Linked DNA regions of Accumulibacter sp.. The protein of the gene in region 2 binds, or shares a complex with, the protein of the main gene of each other region. Links are inferred from orthologs where the notes say so. Each region holds a gene or a part of one and is shown on either strand. Other genes may lie near its edges. The genes, in order: groL and metK.

Evidence for each region.
Region 1: the proteins of metK (region 2) and groL are in contact, whole or in part, in a cryo-EM structure (PDB 8P4O), measured with the Escherichia coli proteins. The link is inferred for Accumulibacter sp. from one-to-one orthologs.

The regions. Positions count from the first base shown.
Region 1 is NZ_JAZKUG010000001.1:3,142,320-3,148,764, forward strand. What follows is about bases 1,686-4,563. They hold groL (chaperonin GroEL), read right to left. Parts: upstream 4,012-4,563; coding sequence 2,359-4,011; downstream 1,686-2,358. Other genes in these bases: V5B60_RS13955 (SurA N-terminal domain-containing protein), read left to right, coding at 1,686-2,230; groES (co-chaperone GroES), read right to left, coding at 4,110-4,400. Also shown: more of V5B60_RS13955, read left to right, coding at 320-1,685.
Region 2 is NZ_JAZKUG010000001.1:1,678,607-1,685,146, forward strand. What follows is about bases 1,318-4,290. They hold metK (methionine adenosyltransferase), read right to left. Parts: upstream 3,403-4,290; coding sequence 2,233-3,402; downstream 1,318-2,232. Other genes in these bases: V5B60_RS07220 (HD-GYP domain-containing protein), read right to left, coding at 1,318-2,114; V5B60_RS07230 (lysophospholipid acyltransferase family protein), read left to right, coding at 3,643-4,290. Also shown: V5B60_RS07210 (DUF4178 domain-containing protein), read left to right, coding at 1-725; V5B60_RS07215 (hypothetical protein), read left to right, coding at 727-867; more of V5B60_RS07220, read right to left, coding at 885-1,317; more of V5B60_RS07230, read left to right, coding at 4,291-4,503; V5B60_RS07235 (glycosyltransferase family 4 protein), read left to right, coding at 4,564-5,676; lipopolysaccharide core heptose(I) kinase RfaP, read left to right, coding at 5,673-6,497; V5B60_RS07245 (lipopolysaccharide kinase InaA family protein), read left to right, coding at 6,494-6,540. UniProt on the Escherichia coli protein: Catalyzes the formation of S-adenosylmethionine (AdoMet) from methionine and ATP.

The DNA.
Region 1 (6,445 bases), 1.5 Mb from region 2 along the record:
TGGCCAAGTGCTGCCGGATGCGTTAGACTCGCGCCTCCAGTGCTTGATCACGCCAAGGGTGCTTAGCTCAGTTGGTAGAGCGCTAGCCTTACAAGCTGGATGTCGGCGGTTCGAGCCCGTCAGCACCCACCAGGAGCAGCAAGAGCGATTGTGCAGCGAGTATTTTGGAGTGGTAGTTCAGTTGGTCAGAATACCGGCCTGTCACGCCGGGGGTCGCGGGTTCGAGCCCCGTCCACTCCGCCAACATTGAAAGGCGAACACTAGTTCGCCTTTTTTCTTTTGGCTTCAACACGTTCCAAAGAGTTAGCGACCTACCACCATGTTCTTTGACACCGTTCGCAACAACAAGAGGGTCGTCCAGGTCTTTCTTGCCCTGATCGCCCTGCCTTTCGCCTTCTGGGGCGTCGACTCGTACGTTCGTGGCGGGGGAGCGGGGTCCGATCTGGCCAGTGTCGGCGACAGCAAAATCACCCAACAGCAGTTCGATCAGGCTTGGCGCGTGCAGCAGGACCGCATGCGACAGGCTCTTGGCGACAGCTTTCGTCCCGAGTCGATGAATACCCCGGCGGCACGCCTTGCCGTGCTGAACTCGTTGGTCGATCAGCGCCTGCTGCTTCTCGAAGCGGCCAAGGGCAAGCTGGGCGCGAGCGATGAAGCGCTGCGCGAAACGATCGGCAGCATTCCGGCTTTGCAGGAGAACGGCCGCTTCTCCATGGCTCGCTACCAATCGGCGTTGGCCGCGCAGGGTCTGTCGCAGGCGCAGTTCGAGGCGCAGATCCGGCAGGATCTGACTCTGCAGGAACTGGTTTCAGCCATTGGCGATACGGGCGTCGCCGCCAGGAGCGAGACCGAGAGGATTCTGGCTATCCGGTCCGAGGAAAGGCAGGTTGCCGAATTCCGAATCGCTCCGGGGCAGTTTGCCGGACAGGTCCGGATCGACGAGGAGGCGCTGCGCAAGTTCTACGACGAGAACGGCAAGCGGTTCGAGATTGCCGAACAGGCCAGAGTGGAGTACGTCCTGCTGTCACTTGCTGCGCGGATCAGCCAGACTGCGGTCAAGGATGCCGATCTGCAGGAGTGGTACGAGAGCCACCGGGATCGCTACCAGCAGAGCGAAGAAAGGCGGGTGAGTCACATCCTGGTCCTGGCGCCGAGCGGTGAGTCCGAGCAGGGAAAGGCCAGGGCAAGGGCCGAAGAACTTCTCGAGGAAGTGCGGAAATCGCCAGCACGATTTGCAGATCTCGCCAGAAAGCATTCGCAGGATCCGGGCTCGGCGGCCAAGGGCGGCGATCTGGGGGTAGTCGCGCGCGGGACGATGGTCAAGCCGTTCGAGGAGGCTGTCTTCAACCTGCGAGAGAACGAGGTGTCGGGTGTCGTACAGTCGGAGTTCGGCTACCACATCATCATCGTAACGGGCATCAAGGCGCCCAGGCAGCGGACTTTCGCCGAAGTGCGCCCGGAAATCGAGGCCGAACTCAAGCAACAGGCAGCGCAGCGCAGATTTGCCGAAGATGCCGAAGCGTTCAGCAACATCGTCTACGAACAACCGGACAGTCTGCAACCGGCTGCCGAACGCTTCAATCTGAAGCTGCAGACATCCGACTGGTTGCCCCGCAACCCGACTCCGGCGGCGGTGGCGAGTCTGGGGCACCTGGGTAATGCAAAGATTCTCGCAGCGATCTTCTCGGAGGACTCTGTTCGCAACAAGCGCAACACCGAAGCGATCGAGGTGGCTCCGAACACCCTGCTGGCGGCGCGCGTCGTCGAGCACCGGCCAGCGAGTGTGCGACCGTTCGCGGAGGTGAAGGCCGATATCCAGGCAGCGCTGATGCTGCAGGGTGAGGCCGCTTTGGCACGTTCCGCGGGCGAGGCGCGCTTGGCCGAGTTGCGGCAGGGCGCCGCAGACAGCGTCGCCTGGGCGCCGCCACGCAAACTCTCGCGGCAAGACGCACGACAACTGCCGCCAGCGGCAGCCAGAGCCATCTTCAGTGCCGACGTGCACAAGCTGCCGGTCTTCGTCGGCGCTGCGGCGGGCGATGGGGGGTACGTGCTGTACAAGATCGTCAAGGTGACGCAACCGGAGCGCGTAGACGAGGCGCGGCGGCAGGCGCTGCAGCGCGAGTACGCGCAAATTCTGGGGCAGGAAGATTTCGCCGCCTATCTCGCCGGTCTGCGCCAGCGCTACAGGATCGACATCAACAGGGCGGCGCTGGAGCGCAAGGAGCGCTAGGTGCGTGCAGGACGAAGGCCGTAGCGTGCTGGTCGCTTCCGAATCGCGCCGCGCCGCGATCACGACACAAGAAAAACCCCGCCGCGGCGGGGTTTCTCTTGTCCGGCTATCGCTTGGTCGGGCAGGGGTTACATGTCCATGCCGCCCATGCCGCCCATGCCACCCATGCCGCCGCCCATGCCGCCACCCATCGGCGGCTTCTCTTCCGCCAGTTCAGCGACCATGCAATCGGTGGTGAGCATCAGGCCGGCAATCGAGGCTGCATTCTGCAGGGCCGTCCGAGTGACCTTGGTCGGGTCGAGAACACCCATTTCGACCAGATCGCCGTAGTCTCCGGTCGCTGCGTTGTAGCCGAAGTTGCCGCTTCCCTGGAGGACCGCATTGACCACTACCGAGGGCTCGTCACCAGCGTTGGCGACGATCTCGCGTAGCGGCTGTTCCATCGCGCGCAGGACGATCTTGATGCCAGCATCCTGATCGTGGTTGTCGCCCTTGAGCGTGCTCAGCCCGGCTCGAGCGCGCAGGAGCGCGACCCCACCGCCGGCGACGATGCCTTCCTCGACCGCTGCGCGGGTCGCATGCAATGCATCCTCGACGCGTGCCTTCTTCTCCTTCATCTCGACTTCGGTTGCCGCTCCGACCTTGATCAGTGCGACACCGCCAGCCAGCTTCGCAACGCGTTCCTGCAGCTTTTCCTTGTCGTAATCGCTGGTCGCCGTCTCGATCTGGGCGCGGATCTGCTTGACGCGTGCCTCGATGTTGGCGCTGACGCCAGCGCCGTCGATGATTGTCGTGTTCTCCTTGCCGATCTCGATGCGCTTCGCCTGACCGAGATCTGCCAGGGTTGCCTTCTCGAGCGTCAGGCCGACCTCTTCGGCGATCACTTGGCCGCCGGTGAGGATCGCGATGTCCTCGAGCATGGCCTTGCGGCGGTCGCCGAAGCCCGGAGCCTTGACGGCGCAGGTCTTCAGGATTCCGCGAATATTGTTCACCACCAAGGTCGCAAGGGCCTCGCCATCGACGTCTTCAGCGACGATCAACAGCGGCCGGCTCGACTTCGCGACCTGTTCGAGAACCGGCAGCAGGTCACGGATGTTCGAGATCTTCTTGTCGAAAATCAGGATGAACGGGTTCTCGAGGATCGCATTCTGCTTCTCGTTGTTGTTGATGAAGTACGGGCTCAGGTAGCCACGATCGAACTGCATCCCCTCGACGACGTCGAGTTCGTTGTTCAGCGACTTGCCATCCTCGACGGTGATGACGCCTTCCTTGCCGACCTTGTCCATCGCCTTGGCGATGATGTCGCCAATGTCGGCGTCGGCGTTGGCGGAAATGGCGCCCACCTGAGCAATCTCCTTGCTGGTCGAACAGGGCTTCGAGAGGGCCTTCAGTTCCTCGACGGTCGCGACGACGGCCTTGTCGATACCGCGCTTGAGGTCCATCGGGTTCATCCCGGCGGCGACGTACTTCATGCCTTCGCGGACAATCGACTGTGCCAGAACGGTCGCGGTCGTGGTGCCGTCACCAGCGATGTCGGAGGTCTTGGAAGCGACTTCCTTCAGCATCTGGGCGCCCATGTTGGCGAACTTGTCTTTCAGTTCGATTTCCTTGGCGACCGAAACACCGTCCTTGGTGACCGTCGGGGAACCATATGAACGCTCGAGAACGACGTTGCGTCCTTTGGGGCCGAGGGTGATCTTCACCGCGTCGGCGAGGATGTTCACGCCCTCGACCATGCGTGCACGTGCGGTGTCGCCAAACTTGACGTCTTTAGCTGCCATAGAGTTAACTCCTGTGTATCTTCAATGATTTATGTCTGAAACGGGCGGACTGCGGGACGACCGGACGAGCGCGGGAGGCGCCTTCCGGGCTTGATCCGTCAGCCCTCGATGACGCCCATGATGTCTTCCTCGCGCATGACGAGCAGTTCCTCTCCCTCGACCTTGACGGTCTGGCCGGCGTACTTGCCAAAGAGGACGCGGTCGCCAACCTTGACGGCGAGGGCACGGACGCTGCCATCATCGAGGATCTTGCCGTTGCCGACGGCGCGAACCTCGCCTTGGTCTGGCTTCTCTGCTGCGGTATCCGGGATGACGATGCCGGATGCGGTACGGCGCTCCTCTTCGAGACGTTTGACGATCACGCGATCATGCAGCGGACGAATCTTCATGCAGTTTCTCCTAGGTTGGATGACAAGTCAGAACATCGGCTAGCTTGTTGGAACCCCTCGCAGCTGAAGCTCGGGGGCACGAGCGTGTTGGCACTCGTCGCTAACGAGTGCTAATAATAGGGTTCCTTCATTCGGATTTCAAGAGCCGACGGTGCAGCAGCCCGCTGCCACGCCAGCCAGCCCGTGACGAGAGGGCCCGGGCCAGCCGGCCGGCCGGGGGATGGAAGAATGCGACGATTCTCCGCGGAGTGGGTTGACGCGGCTGGCCTCCGTTGCTAGAATGCTCCTTCTTCGCAGCCGGCACGTGTTCAAACCATCGGGATTCGCCCCGTTCGGACGTGCTGATTGGGGAGGTGGCCGGGTAATTTCCGGCGTGTCGCGGGGTGGAGCAGTCTGGCAGCTCGTCGGGCTCATAACCCGAAGGTCACAGGTTCAAATCCTGTCCCCGCAACCAGCTCTTTAAAAACGAGACAACCGATAGGTGTGGGTTCTTGATCTGGTGGTGGCATGCGTGGTGGTATGCGTGTGCTGCTGAGAGATGGAAGGACTCGCACGAGCAGTATGCTGCTGATTCTGGGGCATGTAGCCTGGTGTTTATGTGGGTTATGTGGTCTGGGGTTGGTGGCGCGTCGAGCGAGAGTTTTGGGATTTGAACTGAAGAGTTTGATCCTGGCTCAGATTAAACGCTGGCGGCATGCCTTACACATGCAAGTCGAACGGTAGCGCGGGGTAACCTGGCGACGAGTGGCGAACGGGTGAGTAATGCATCGGAACGTGCCCTGGAATGGGGGATAACGTAGCGAAAGTTACGCTAATACCGCATATTCTGTGAGCAGGAAAGCAGGGGATCGCAAGACCTTGCGTTCTGGGAGCGGCCGATGTCGGATTAGCTAGTTGGTGGGGTAAAGGCCTACCAAGGCGACGATCCGTAGCGGGTCTGAGAGGATGATCCGCCACACTGGGACTGAGACACGGCCCAGACTCCTACGGGAGGCAGCAGTGGGGAATTTTGGACAATGGGCGGAAGCCTGATCCAGCCATGCCGCGTGAGTGAAGAAGGCCTTCGGGTTGTAAAGCTCTTTCGGTGGGGAAGAAATTGCACGGGTCAATACCCTGTGTAGATGACGGTACCCGACTAAGAAGCACCGGCTAACTACGTGCCAGCAGCCGCGGTAATACGTAGGGTGCGAGCGTTAATCGGAATTACTGGGCGTAAAGCGTGCGCAGGCGGTTTGGTAAGTCAGATGTGAAATCCCCGGGCTCAACCTGGGAACTGCATTTGAGACTGCCAAGCTGGAGTGTGGCAGAGGGGGGTGGAATTCCACGTGTAGCAGTGAAATGCGTAGAGATGTGGAGGAACACCGATGGCGAAGGCAGCCCCCTGGGTCACTACTGACGCTCATGCACGAAAGCGTGGGGAGCAAACAGGATTAGATACCCTGGTAGTCCACGCCCTAAACGATGTCAACTAGGTGTTGGGAGGGTTAAACCTTTTAGTGCCGTAGCTAACGCGTGAAGTTGACCGCCTGGGGAGTACGGCCGCAAGGCTAAAACTCAAAGGAATTGACGGGGACCCGCACAAGCGGTGGATGATGTGGATTAATTCGATGCAACGCGAAAAACCTTACCTACCCTTGACATGTCAGGAATCCTGGAGAGATTTGGGAGTGCTCGCAAGAGAACCTGAACACAGGTGCTGCATGGCTGTCGTCAGCTCGTGTCGTGAGATGTTGGGTTAAGTCCCGCAACGAGCGCAACCCTTGTCACTAATTGCCATCATTGAGTTGGGCACTTTAGTGAGACTGCCGGTGACAAACCGGAGGAAGGTGGGGATGACGTCAAGTCCTCATGGCCCTTATGGGTAGGGCTTCACACGTCATACAATGGTCGGTCCAGAGGGTTGCCAACCCGCGAGGGGGAGCCAATCTCAGAAAGCCGATCGTAGTCCGGATCGCAGTCTGCAACTCGACTGCGTGAAGTCGGAATCGCTAGTAATCGCGGATCAGCATGTCGCGGTGAATACGTTCCCGGGTCTTGTACACACC
Region 2 (6,540 bases):
CCACCTGGTCACAGGCCGAGTATCTGGAGCCAGACGAGGTCTGCGCCGCCTTTGGCATCACGACACCATTGCCGGTGCGCCGGGACGTTTACGCGAACCAGCCGAACCCGCTGGTCGAAACACATCGCCAGATCTGCCGTCTGTTCTGGAAACTGGCGCTGGCGGCTACCGTGGTGCAGCTGGCCTTCATCTTTCTCCTCGCTTCCGAACCGGTCCTCAGGCAGCGCGTCGTTCTCGCGGCAGAGAACGATGAGGCGACCCTCACCAGTCAGGAGTTCGTTCTCAAGAGCCGTGCTCGTGCGCTGCTCGTCCGACACCAGACCAGCGTGGTCAACAACTGGTTGTCGGTGAACACGACCTTGGTCGAGAAGAACACGGGGGAGGCGCATCTTGGCCAGCAGGAGATCAGCCACTACAAGGGAGTCGAAGACGGGGAGAGTTGGAGCGAGGGATCGCCGGCGGACGAACTGGTGTTCCGTGCGGTGCCGCCGGGAACTTATCATCTGGTGATCGAATACGAACTCGGCAGCGACAACAGCGAGTCCGTCGTCGATACCATCGAGGTCATACGCAACCCGACCGGCTGGTCCAACTATGTGCTGCTGCTGATCTTCCTTGCGGTCTTCCCGCTGCTGTCGCGCTGGCGGCGCAACTCGTTCGAGGCACGACGCTGGCGCGAGAGCGATGTCGGCGATGATACGAGCGGCGACGGAGACGAGGACTGAAATGATCAAGGCCAACTGGTTTGCCGGACTGCTCGCGCTGGCCCTGTTCAGCAACGCCCAGTATCAGGGGTGGAACCTGTTCGGACACGAGGGTTCTTCGCAGACCGCACGCGCGGTGGCCGGTCGCGGCCATCACAAGTAGCTGAACCGGGCCGCGTCTCACGACGGGGCTGCGCACCACATTTCGTTGAGGTCGGGGAACCTCCATTTTTCCGGATCTTCACGGCCGACGATCTTGTGCGGACAGCCCGTGCTGCCGAGGTCGATGAGCTCGGGACGGATACGAGCATTGCTGCGCGTCGAGAAGAAAATTTTGACCTGTGGAGTCAGGAGCGACTTCTGGCCCTGTTCCGTGACGACCCCCAAGTGAGCAGAGCTGAGGAGCACCAGTGAGCCGATCGGGTAGATGCCGACGCTCTTGACGAAAGCCTGGAAAACGCGGGTGTCGAAGTGACCCTGACTCCACTCGGCCATCTTGCGCACCGATTCGGCCGGATCCCAGCCTGCCTTGTAGGGACGGTTCGATGTGATCGCGTCGTAAACGTCGCAGACGGCGCCCATCTTGGCGAAGACGCTGATCTCGTCTGCGCGCAGTCGCTTCGGGTAGCCTGAGCCGTCCACCTTTTCATGATGGTGCAGGACGACGTCGAGCGCCACCGGGTCCGGCTTCGCCGCCTGCTGCAGTATCCTGTGGCCTTCTTCGGGATGCGACCTGATGATGGCGAACTCGGCATCGGTCAGTTTGCCGGGCTTGTTGAGCACTTCGAGCGGCATGACCGCCTTGCCGAGGTCGTGCAGCAGCCCGGCAGTGGCGGCGGCACGCGTCTGCGCCTCATTCATGCCGAGTTCGCGGGCCAGGGCGACCATCAGGGCGCAGACGGCCACCGAGTGCATGTAGGTGTAGTCGTCAGCCGTTTTCAGGCGCGCCAGGCTGATCAGTGCTCCCGGGTTGCGGCTCACCGAGTCCGAGATCTCCTCCACCAGCCGTTGCGCACTCGTTGCATCGACGGCCCTGCCCATGCGTGCCTCCTCGAACATCGAGGTGACGGCCTGCCGCGACTTGGCGACGATCCTTGCCGCACGGGCGAACTCGGCTGCCGTTGAAACGCGCTCGAGCTGACGCTCCTCCTGCGCGGCAATGGCGAGTTCGGCATCGACCTGCTTCTCGTGTTCGGCCACCGAGCCGACCGGCTCATCGCCTGCGACATCGAGGCCCTTTGCCGAGTCGATCCAGACCTCGCGGATGCTGCTGGCGCGGATGGTGTCAATATCCTTCTGGTCGCTGATGACGAAGGCCGAGCGCCAGAACGGGTGCTCCATCCAGGAGCCACAGAACTCCTTGAGGTACATGCCGACCGTGAGTTGCTTGACGCTGATCTTCTTGAGCATCAGTGCTCCTGTCCGTGCGGGTTGTCTTCCGCGCAGACAGAAGTTTAAACCGTGCGACGTCGAGCGGCAAAACGAAGGGGCCATGTGGCCCCCTCTTCGTGTCCGCTTGCCAACGGGGCTACGAGAGACCTGCTGCCGCGCGCAGGGCTGTGGCCTTGTCGGTCGCTTCCCAGGTGAACTCGGGTTCGTCGCGACCAAAGTGGCCATAGGCTGCCGTCTTGCGATAAATAGGCCGCAGGAGGTTGAGCGACTGGATGATGCCCTTTGGACGCAGATCGAAGTGCTTGCCGATCAGATCGACGATGAGTTCGTCACTCACCCTGCCCGTGCCAAAGGTGTTCACCATCAGCGATACTGGTCGCGCGACGCCGATCGCATAGGCGACCTGTACCTCGCAGCGCGAGGCGAGTCCGGCGGCGACGATGTTCTTGGCGACGTGGCGCGCGGCATAGGCGGCCGATCGGTCGACCTTCGACGGATCCTTGCCGGAGAAGGCGCCGCCGCCATGCCGGGCGGCGCCACCGTAGGTGTCGACGATGATCTTGCGACCGGTCAGTCCGCAGTCGCCGTGCGGGCCGCCAACGACGAAGCGACCGGTCGGGTTGACCAGGAAGCGGGTGTTGCCCGTCAGCAGTTCCTTGGGAACGACTGGCTTGATCACTTCCTCGATAACGGCTTCCGAAATCTGTGCATGCGACACCTCTGGGTCGTGCTGTGTCGAGACGACCACGGTGTCGATCGCGACTGGTCTGCCGTCGACGTAGCGGACGCTGAGCTGGCTCTTCGCGTCCGGGCGCAGCCAGGGCAGTCGGCCGTCGCGGCGGACCTCGGCCTGGCGCTGCATGATCCGGTGGGCGTAGTGGATCGGTAGCGGCATCAGGGAAGCCGTTTCATCGCAGGCGTAGCCGAACATCAGTCCTTGGTCACCGGCACCCTGGTCGAGGTCGATCCCCTGGCCCTCGTTGACGCCCTGTGCGATGTCGGGTGACTGGCGGTTGATCGCTGTCAGTATGGCGCAGCTCTTGTAGTCGAAGCCGATGTCGGAGTTGTCATAGCCGATCCGGCGGACCGCTTCTTGGGCAATTTCGCGGTAGTTGATGTGGGCCTTGGTGGTGATCTCGCCCGAGATCACCACCAGACCGGTGGATACCAGGGTCTCGCAGGCAACCCGTGCCGGTGGGTCGTCGGCCAGGATGGCGTCGAGAATGGAGTCGGAGATCTGGTCGGCCACCTTGTCCGGGTGGCCCTCGGAAACCGATTCCGAAGTGAAGAGGTACTCGTGGCTCACGCTGCGTGTGCTCCAAAATTGAAAAACCCCGAAACGACCGCGTGGCCGGCTCCGGGGTTTGAGCAGACGACGCTTTAGCAGTATTTCCTGGCCGCTCTCGCGGCTCGTTCCGCCCTGCAAGTTGTCCTGATTAACTCGGCGGATGGATAATTATACTTTTTCTCGTTGCGCTCAGTCAAAAGCGTGCCGCGCTGCCGCCTGTGCCGCATCCTTCATTCCCCGTCAACATCGGAACGCCGCGTGCATATCCTGTTTCGCTGCCTCAGCCTCCTGCCACTGTCCTGGCTGCATCGGCTTGGAGCCGTGCTCGGCTGGCTTGTCTGGCTGTGCTCGCCGACCTATCGCCGACACATGGCAGAGAACATGAGGCTGGCGCTTGGAGAGAAGGATGCTCGGCGGGTGCGACCGGTTGCCATCGGCGAGGCCGGCAAGGCAGGTCTGGAACTGGCGCGAATCTGGGCGCGGCCACAGGCAGAGGCGGCAGCGCGGGTCGTCAAGGTCTCGGGTTGGGACTTGGTCGAGGCGGCGACACGGCGAGGAAAGGGAATGATCTATCTGACGCCGCATCTCGGCTGCTTCGAGATCACCGCCCAGTACCTTTCAACGCACGCGCCGATCACGGTCCTTTACCGGCCACCGAAGCGGGCGTGGCTGCACGACCTGATCGAAGCCGGGCGGGCGCGGCCGCAACTGCATCTGGCGGCGGCAGATCTCTCGGGCGTACGCAGTCTGTTGAAGGCGCTCAGGCGTGGCGAAGCGGTCGGCATCCTGCCCGACCATGCGCCCAAGGCGGGCGAAGGGCGCTGGCTCGACTTCTTCGGCAGGCCGGCCTACACGATGACGCTGGCGGCGCGACTGGTCGACAGCGGTGCAACCGTGATCATGGTCTGGGCCGAACGACTCCCCGCTGGCGCCGGCTATCATTTCCGTCTGCAGGAGCCGACGCAGCCCATCGGGGGCACCATCGAAGAACGGGCACAGCAAATCAATCGCGAGATGGAGCATCTCATTCGGCAGTGCCCGGGCCAGTATCTCTGGGGCTACAACCGTTACAAGGGGCGTCGCCACAGCGGATCATCGCCACTTCCGGCGGAGGGTTGACACCGTGACGAGTTGCCAGCGGCGCCTCGCGCATGCCGCCAGTGGCAGTGAAGAATCCTGATGAAAATCGCTTTCTGTCTCTACAAGTACTTTCCGTTTGGTGGCCTGCAGCGCGATTTCCTCCGCGTGGCGCTGGCCTGCCAAGCGCGAGACCATGCGATCAGGGTCTACACCCTGGAATGGCGCGGGGACATTCCGGCCGGGTTCGAAGTCATGCTGGTGCCGGTTCGTGGGCTGACCAACCTGCGCCGCTACCAGCGTTTCAGCGGCTGGGTGGCCAGTCATCTGGCGGCCCATCCCGTCCATCGTGTCGTCGGCTTCAACAAGATGCCGGGACTGGACGTGTATTTCGCTGCCGACTCGTGCTTCGAGGAAAAGGCACGCACACAGCGCGGCTCGCTCTATCGCCTGTCGGCACGCTACCGGCATTTCTCCGCCTATGAACGGGCCGTCTTCGGCCGGGAGGCTCAGGTGGAAATCCTGGTCCTGTCGCCGCTGCAGGAGCGCCTGTTCCAGACCTACCATGGCACTCCGGCCGAACGATTCCATCTCTTGCCTCCCGGCATCTCGCCGGACAGGCGGGCGCCACCGGATGCAGCGGTGATTCGGTCGAGCGTGCGCAGCGAGTTCGGGCTGGCTGATGACCAGTTTCTTCTCCTGCAGCTTGGCTCGGGCTTCCGGACCAAAGGCCTCGATCGCAGTCTGAAGGCCCTGGCGGCGCTGCCGCCCGCGTTGCGTGCGCGTTGTCGGCTGTTCGCCATCGGCGATGACGACCCGCGTTTCTTCCAGGGCCAGGCGCGATTGCTTGGTGTCGCCGAACGAGTGCGCATCCTGCCGGGACGCAGCGACATTCCGCGTGTTCTGCTCGGCGCAGACCTTCTGCTGCATCCCGCGTACAACGAAAACACCGGCACCGTGCTGCTCGAGGCGCTGGTTGCCGGCTTGCCGGTACTCACCACCAGTGTCTGCGGCTACGCGCACTATGTCGTCGAGGCCGATGCCGGCGTCGTCATCGATGAGCCCTTCATGCAGGACTCGCTGGACCGGGCACTGCTCGGGATGCTCGACGACGAATCCGCGCGGCGACGCTGGCAGGCCAATGGTCTCGCTTTCGCCGAGGTCGCCGACATCTATGCCAATGCCGAGCGTGCCGCCGACGTCATCCTGAAATGAGTACGCGTATCCTTTGCCTCGATGAGCCCTTTCGTTCGCTGTGGTCCGGGCAGGATCCATTCGTCGCCGTCGAGGCACTGCAGGGTACTTTGTTTCGCCAGCTCGAGGCACGCCGCACCTTGCGCACCGCGATCGCCGGCCGCGGCTACTTCGTGAAGATTCATCGTGGCGTCGGATGGACCGAGATCGCCAAGAACCTCCTGCGCTGCCGCCTGCCGGTGCTCGGTGCGCAGAACGAGTGGCTGGCCGTGCAGCGCCTGCGCGCCTGCGGCGTCGATACCATGCGCGTGGTCGCCTGTGGCTGCAGCGGCCGGAATCCGGCGCGTCAGTCATCGTTCATCGTGACCGAAGAACTGGCTCCGACAGTGAGCCTGGAGGACTATTGCGCCGACTGGTTGACGCAACCGCCCGAGCTCCTTCTGAAATGGGCGTTGATCCGCCGTGTCGCCGAGCTGGCCAGGGCGATGCACGGCGCCGGTGTCAACCATCGTGACTTCTACATCTGCCACTTTCTCGTTCACCTGGAGCCGCAGCCGACGCCAGAGAGCTTGCGACTGTCACTGATCGATCTGCACCGGGCTCAGGTGCGTGCGGTAACGCCGCGGCGCTGGCGTGACAAGGACCTCGCGGCCCTGCATTTTTCGGCCCTCGACATCGGCCTGACGCGCAACGATCTGCTGCGTTTCGTTCGGGTTTATTTCGCGCGGCCGTTGCGCATGGTTCTGCGTCAGGAAACATCGTCGCTCGAGAGCCTGCGGCTGAAGGCACAGCGACTGCAGGCGCGTTACGAGCGCAAGCTCGCACGCGGCGAGATGACATGAACCACTGGTATCTCAATCCTGACTTCGCCGATGGTCCGGCCGC